Regions from separate parts of the Paenarthrobacter sp. AB444 genome, predicted to be linked through region 1. Evidence: riboswitches for the same ligand, from Rfam matches in the RefSeq annotation. Region 1 holds a riboswitch; each other region holds the start of a gene.
What was found. Region 1 has a riboswitch for cyclic di-AMP ahead of PQ627_RS12940 (hypothetical protein). Riboswitches for the same ligand answer to the same signal wherever they lie in the genome.

Region 1 (2,257 bases):
TTAGGCGGAAGCTGTGATGCGACTGTGTAAGTGCGCAGGGCCCTTTACACGCGAAAAGCCGCCCCCGGACGGGAGCGGCTTTTCAGGAAACTCTTGGCTTAGTACCAGTTGTTGGCCAGGTGGAAGGCCAGGGCAGCTGACGGGGAGCCGTAGCGTTCCTTGATGTAGTTCAGGCCCCACTTGATCTGGGTCTGGTAGTTGGTCTGCCAATCCGCACCGGCAGAAGCCATCTTGCCGGCCGGAAGCGACTGGACAATACCGTAGGCACCGCTGGAAGCGTTGGTGGCAGTGGTCCGCCAACCTGATTCCTTCTCCCACAGCGTGTTCAGTGCCGTCATCTCAGAGGCGCTCCAGCCGTAGCTGCCCAGAATGCTGGCAGCATAGGCCTTGGCAGCAGCGGGGTCGTCAACAGCCTTGGGGGCTGCAGCGGCGGCTGCGGCTTCTGCGGCGGCGGCAGCAGCGGCGTCGGCTGCCTGCTTGGCGGCTGCGTCAGCGGCAGCCTTCTCTGCTGCGGCCTGGTCGGCAGCGGCCTTCTCAGCTGCTGCCTGTGCAGCGGCGGCCTGGTCGGCAGCTGCCTTGTCAGCTGCTGCTTTGTCGGCTGCAGCCTTGTCAGCTGCTGCTTTGTCAGCGGCGGCCTTGGCGGCAGCAGCCTTTTCGTCAGCGGCCTTCTTGGCTGCGGCGGCTTCTTCAGCGGCCTTGGCGTTGCTGGCCTCGGCGGCGGTCCGGGTCTCGGCAACGCGGCTTGCCTCGGGAAGGCTAAGCGCGGCGTTGGCGGCTGTTCCCAGGGATGCAACACCCAGTGCGGCGGCAATAACGCCGGCCACTACGGGCATGCGGTTGCCGGACTTGCCCTCACGGGCGGCCTTTTTGAGGACGGTCTGCGACTTCTTCAACGGGGAGTCGTTCTGGTCGCGGTGACGCGCGGAAGGGCGCGTCTGATCGTTAAGTTCAGACATGTGTGATTACCTCTCAGCGCCTGCGGAGTTAGCTGTCGGGTTCGGATGAGGTCATCCGGCCGCGCGTCACGCTGCGGCTTCACCCCAAGGGCCGGCAAATGCCTGGGCCCGGAGACTCTGGGTCCCCCGTCTCTGCCTCGGAGTAAGAACGGACTCCGGGAAGTGGCAGAGCTCGGCGCATCCCGGATGCGGGCCCTTTTGAGCGACCCACCCTTTCGACGGTACAGGAGGATTCCGCAGAAGTCACATTTAGGTAACAGAGATCACGACGCCGGTGAGTCGCCTTGCCGGTTTCGTTATGTGCGGTTGCTGATGGCGACCGGCAGCCGGACGGCGAACTCCGTCCGCCCGGGTTTGGACGTCACCTCCACGCTTCCGCCGTGGGCTTCGACGATGGACTCGACGATTGACAGGCCCAGGCCGGAGGTCCCTTCCGACCCCGATCTTGCGGCGTCGGCGCGGGCGAACCGGGAGAAAATCCTGCCCTGGAAATCTCCGGGAATGCCCGGCCCGTTGTCCGTTACGGTAACCACTGCGCTGCCGTCTGCCGAGAGCATCACGCCGGTGACCACCGTTGTTCCGGGATCGGTGTGTTTGCGGGCGTTGGAGAGCAGATTGGCCAATACCTGATGCAGCTGCGTGGCATCGCCACGCACCGTGATCGGTTCGTCCGGCAAGGTCAGCTGCCAGATGTGGTCCGGGGCCATGACTTTCTCGTCGCTTACGGTCTCGATCACCAACTGCGTCAGGTCCACGTCCGTGACCTTCACCGGTTGGCCTTCGTCCAACCTTGCCAGCAACAGCAGGTCCTCCACCAGCGTCGTCATGCGTTCGGACTGGCTCTGGACCCGGGCCAAGGACTTCCTGCCGTCGTCGGTGAAGTTCTCGGTCATCCGCAGCAGCTCGGTGTAGCCACGGATGGCCGTCAGCGGCGTCCGCAGTTCGTGCGAGGCATCGGCCACGAATTGCCGCACTTTTGTCTCGCTTTCCTGGCGGGCCTCCAGCGCCCTCGCGACGTTGTTCAGCATCTGGTTCAGGGCGTGGCCTACGCTGCCAACTTCAGTCCCGGGATGGGAGGCCGACGGCGGTACACGCACCGCAAGTGCCACCTCGCCGGCGTCGAGAGGCAGTCGCGAAACCTTGGTGGCGACCTCGGAGAGCTGCTCCAGGGGCCGCATGGTGCGACGGATGATCACAGTTCCCACCAGGCCGATCACCACCAGGCCGCCAAGTGACACCAGCACCATGGTCCAGACCAGCGAAGCCTCCGCAGTCTGCTTGTCCGCCAGTGGCAGGCCCGT
Region 2 (2,257 bases), on a different contig from region 1:
GCCTCTACGAACTCCTTGAACACCCCACCGAGTCTCCTTACGGCAATCCGATTCCCGGACTGGAAGCGCTGGGTGGCCTGACCGGCCAGCAGTTCCCCAGGATCGACGTCAACCTCCTCCAGGCCATGGACGGGTACGCTTCGGATTCACGCGTGGTCATCACGAGGCTGGCCGAGCCCATCCAGGTTGAGCCCGAACTCCTGACCCAGTTGGACGAGGGCGGGATCCGTCCCGGAGCGCCGGTGTCCCTTGAGCGGGTTGGCGAATACATCTCGGTCCGTGTGCCCGGCATCGAAGGCGCCTTGGAGCTTCCGCCGGAAGTTGCCGCGCACGTCTTCGTCTCCCTCAACTGACCAGCCGCCTCCCGGCGTCGAAAATTCACGTGTCAAACCTCACTTTTGCGCTGCCTGCGCGCGTGTGACCTGCACTTTTTTGGAAAGAGTGATAAGGGGCCGCCGCCGCAGGCGCGTTTTCTGTTGATAACGAATTTATTACCGAGGGTCTTAATCCCCTATAGTTATCTACTAGCGCTGATACCAAAGCGTTACCTGATCCGGAGCCGAGCTCTGCCAGCGGATTGGGTGAACCACCACCACTGGCAGAGGCGGGGGAACCACAAGCGGCTGTCTAAAGAAGCAGCCTTGGGGTGAAGTCCGCAGCAGAAGTGCCCACTTACGCAAGTCTCCCTTGGGATACCTGTGTGCCGTGAGTGCTTTGTGCGGACCGGGTCTTTGAACTCTCTGACCCGAATCCGACAGCTAACTTCGCAGGCTTTTGAGAGAGGAACAGAGTTTGACATCGCAGAACGTCAGGGGCCGCCGCCGCGCGTCCGGCCCCGCTACTGAGCTGCGGCCAGCCCGCGTTGTATCGGAGATCCGGCCGCGCGACACCGAACGTCAGGTGCGCCGCCGTAAGAGCCCGATGCGCCAGGTTGCCGACTTCGCCGCAGCAAGTGGCGTCGGGCAGAAGGCCGGAGTTGCGCTTGCCGCCACCGGCCTTGTCCTGACTGTCGGGCTGCCGGCTACCAGCCCCGTCATGGCCACCTCGGAATCGGGCCAGACCGAATCCGCCCTCGCCGTTGGCGGCCCCGTAGGAAGCCAGCCCGAGGTTTCCGCGGCAGCATCGGCCAAAATCGACTTCAGCCGTGCAGCTGTTGCCACCGCCGCCGACCCCGATGGAAAGCTGAAGCAACTGCTCAGTGCCCAGTCCGCCGGCAGCATCCAGCGGTCTTCTTCCCTGGGAACCCTGGGCAGCCCCCTTGACTCCCTGGTCACGGCATCGCCCTTCGGTTACCGCGTCAGCCCCCTGACCGGTGGAACCGGAGACTTCCACCGCGGGCAGGACTTCGTGGCCCAGTGCGGTACGGCCGTCCATGCTGCAGCGGCAGGCAAAGTGACCTTCGCCGGATGGCACGAGTACGGCGGAGGCAACCGCGTTGTGGTTGACCACGGCAATGGCCTGGAGACCACGTACAACCACCTGTCCTCGTTCAACGTCCAGGTGGGCCAGACGGTCAACCGTGGCGACACCGTCGCCCTGAGCGGCACCACTGGCGCCTCCACCGGCTGCCACCTCCACTTCGAGGTCCAGGTCAACGGCGAAGTCGTCGACCCCATGGGCTGGCTCTAAGCCATTTGATGGTCTTCTCTCGCATTGATGACACGTCTCGTGACCTGAATGTGACATTCGCTTTCAATTGTTATAACCTTCAGAGCGCATCGGCTTTTTAGGGGGCCGATGCACTTGAGTGGATTGCCTAGCTCTGCCACCACTCGAGGTCCGTTCGCAAAAATCGTCTGGCAGGGGCGGGGGAACCACTTTTGGTCTTCGAATGAAGGCCTTGGGGTTAAGTCGCAAAGCTTCCCAGGAAGCAAAGCGGCCGGATGACTCCCATCCGAATCCGACAGCTCACCTCGCAGGCATTGGGAGAGGCTACCTACGTGTCATCACGCACTACCCCTGCGCGCCATCGCGCTGAAACGGTTCGTTCGAACCCGTTGAACACTCTTTCGAAGGCTGTTTCATCCAACGCCGGTACCGTGGGTCGCCAGGCCGCAGTGCTGGCAGCAGCCTCAGGCCTCGTCCTTACTGTCGGACTGCCGGCCAATGCCGCTGACACCGACGTCACCACTTCGGAAGTCTCCAGCACCCAGCAGCTGGCTGCCACCGCAGTGGTCACTGCAGAGCCCACCGCCACCGTTTCCTTCGAGAGCCCGGTCGTGGCCACCCAGGAGGCCCCCAAGGTCGTCCAGCGGGC
Region 3 (2,257 bases), on a different contig from region 1:
GGGAGGCTCAGTATCTCCCCGAGGTCGTACTCCACAGGCTCCTCAAGCTGCGAATACGTGCAGCTTTCGGGGGTCCGGTCCGGCCGCCACCGACGGAACTGCGTCGTGTGGCGGAACCGGTCGCCCTCCATGTAGTCGTACGCCACCTCGATGACCAGCTCAGGGCGGAGGGGAACAAAGGAGAAGTCCTTGCCTGCGCTCCACCGGCTCTGGGCGCCGGGCATCCTGGATCCACCGGCCTCCTGGTTGGCCCACTCACCCCAAGGGTGGTCGGCAAAATCCACTTGATACGGCTCGAGTTCAGCCACCAAGGCCTCCCGCTTTGCCATGGGGAATGATGCCACGACGCCAACGTGATGAAGCCGGCCCGAGTCGTCGTAAAGCCCCAGGAGCATCGAGCCCACAACTTTCGCGGTCTTGTGCCACCGGAAGCCGGCCACGACACAGTCGGCTGTCCGCTCATGCTTGGTCTTGAACATCACCCGCTTGTTCGGCTGGTAGGTGCCGTCGAGCGGCTTGGACAGCACGCCGTCGAGCCCTGCTCCCTCAAGCTGCACGAACCATTCCTTGGCCCGCTCCAGGTCAGTCACCGCGGGCGTGACGTACACCGGCGGCTCAGCGTTGGCGAGGACTTTCTCCAAGGCCGCGCGCCGCTCGGCGAAGGGCTTTCCCGTGAGATCCTCCTCGCCCAGGGCAAGAAGGTCGAACGCCACCAACGACGCCGGCGTCTTCTCCGCAAGCATCCGCACCCGGCTGTCCGCGGGATGGATCCGCTGCTGCAACACCTCGAACTCCAGCCTGTTGCCCTGGATCAGGATGATCTCGCCATCCACCACGCATTTGTCCGGAAGGTTCTTCTTTAGGGCTTCAACGAGCTCCGGGAAGTAGCGCGTCATGGGCTTTTCGTTGCGGCTGCCCAGGATGATCTCGTCCCCGTCCTTGAAGACGATCGTCCGGAACCCATCCCACTTGGGCTCGTAATGCCCAACGTCGGGGATGTTCGGGACAGACTTGGCGAGCATGGGCGAAACGGGCGGCATCACAGGCAGGTCCATAGCTCATGTCTACCGGCCAGTAGGCGCCCAAGGCTAGTGCCTTCCGGACTTTGGCGCCCCGAAGCCTAAGCGGTAGAACCCTCTCGAAGCGGGCGGACGTACCGCCCGTTACATTAATGTGACTTTACTTTCCGGCTACTGTACGGTCGTAGGGCGACCCGAATCTCCGCTGGGCCGCTTCTGGATTGACGCCGGGCTCTGCCGCAATCCAGGATCCGCCAGACCCGCGGCAGAGACGGGGGACCCACAGTTCTCCGGGCTTGTTTTCTCCACAAGCCCTTGGGGTGAAGCCGCAACCAGCGGCCGGACGGCCTCGTCCGAACCCGACAGCTAACCTCGCAGGCGTTGAGAGGCACAACCATGTCCCCAACCATGGATAACACGCGCCGCGCGCAACTCGAACGCGAGCGCACCAAGCCAACCGGACGCCGTCGGGCCCAACCCAGCGGACAGGTCACCGGTACAGAAAGTACGACGCCGGAACCCGCCACCGCGGCGATTCCCACCACTGCGTCGCCCACGGTAGAGGCGCCCGCCGCAGCCGCTCCCACCACGCGCGCCGCCGCGCGTGCCGCTGAGCGGGAACGGGCAGCCCGCGCCGTGATTGAGCCGGCAGAAACCCCGGCAGCGAAATCCGTGCTCCCGGAACCGGCGACCGCGGCCATCCCGGTTGTCGAGGCCGCCCGGGCCGCAGCCCCCGCTTCAACCACGCCGGGCCCTCCAACGTCCGCGATCCCCATCGTCCGGCAAGAAGACGTGGCCCAGCCCGCGGATACAGTTCAGTCCGTGCGCCCGAAGCAGGATGCACCGGTCAAGCAGGATGTTCCAGAACCGGCCACCGCGGCCATACCCGTGGTCGCCGCAGCTGCACCCAAGACGCCAGCTCCTCTTAACGCTGCGGGCCTCGCCGCGACCTCGACATTCGGCCGCGAACCCCAAGCCGTCCTGCGGAAAGCCGCGTCCGTGAAGCACATGAGCCAGCGCATGGCAGTTGTTGCCGGCGCGCTGGGACTCGCCCTGACCGCAGGATCCGTGGGCCAGGCCTTGCATCTTCCCTTCTTCGGGCAGGAAGCACCCACAAGCCAAGCCGGCGGCAGCAACGCAGACCGCCAATCGGGCTCCGCCGCACCGGCACCACGGACGTCCTACACCACGGCTTCGTCCCCGTCGTCATCGGGTTCAGCCTCGTCCGAAGCCGGCCA

Region 2: it holds a riboswitch for cyclic di-AMP, as region 1 does, so the genes downstream of both, PQ627_RS17220 (M23 family metallopeptidase) here and PQ627_RS12940 (hypothetical protein) in region 1, are expected to answer to the same signal.
Region 3: it holds a riboswitch for cyclic di-AMP, as region 1 does, so the genes downstream of both, PQ627_RS14320 (hypothetical protein) here and PQ627_RS12940 (hypothetical protein) in region 1, are expected to answer to the same signal.

Annotation. Positions count from the first base shown of each region.
Region 1 covers NZ_JAQZBY010000009.1:180,724-182,980, forward strand. Annotated here, with positions in the region: gene PQ627_RS12940 (hypothetical protein) at 99-956, opposite strand; cyclic di-AMP (ydaO/yuaA leader) riboswitch at 962-1,120, opposite strand; gene PQ627_RS12945 (sensor histidine kinase) at 1,253-2,257, opposite strand, start outside.
Region 2 covers NZ_JAQZBY010000015.1:103,408-105,664, forward strand. Annotated here, with positions in the region: gene PQ627_RS17215 (metal-dependent transcriptional regulator) at 1-353, shown strand, start outside; cyclic di-AMP (ydaO/yuaA leader) riboswitch at 575-788, shown strand; gene PQ627_RS17220 (M23 family metallopeptidase) at 793-1,629, shown strand; cyclic di-AMP (ydaO/yuaA leader) riboswitch at 1,775-1,936, shown strand; gene PQ627_RS17225 (C40 family peptidase) at 1,941-2,257, shown strand, end outside.
Region 3 covers NZ_JAQZBY010000011.1:73,205-75,461, reverse strand. Annotated here, with positions in the region: gene PQ627_RS14325 (ATP-dependent DNA ligase) at 1-1,055, opposite strand, end outside; cyclic di-AMP (ydaO/yuaA leader) riboswitch at 1,262-1,412, shown strand; gene PQ627_RS14320 (hypothetical protein) at 1,428-2,257, shown strand, end outside.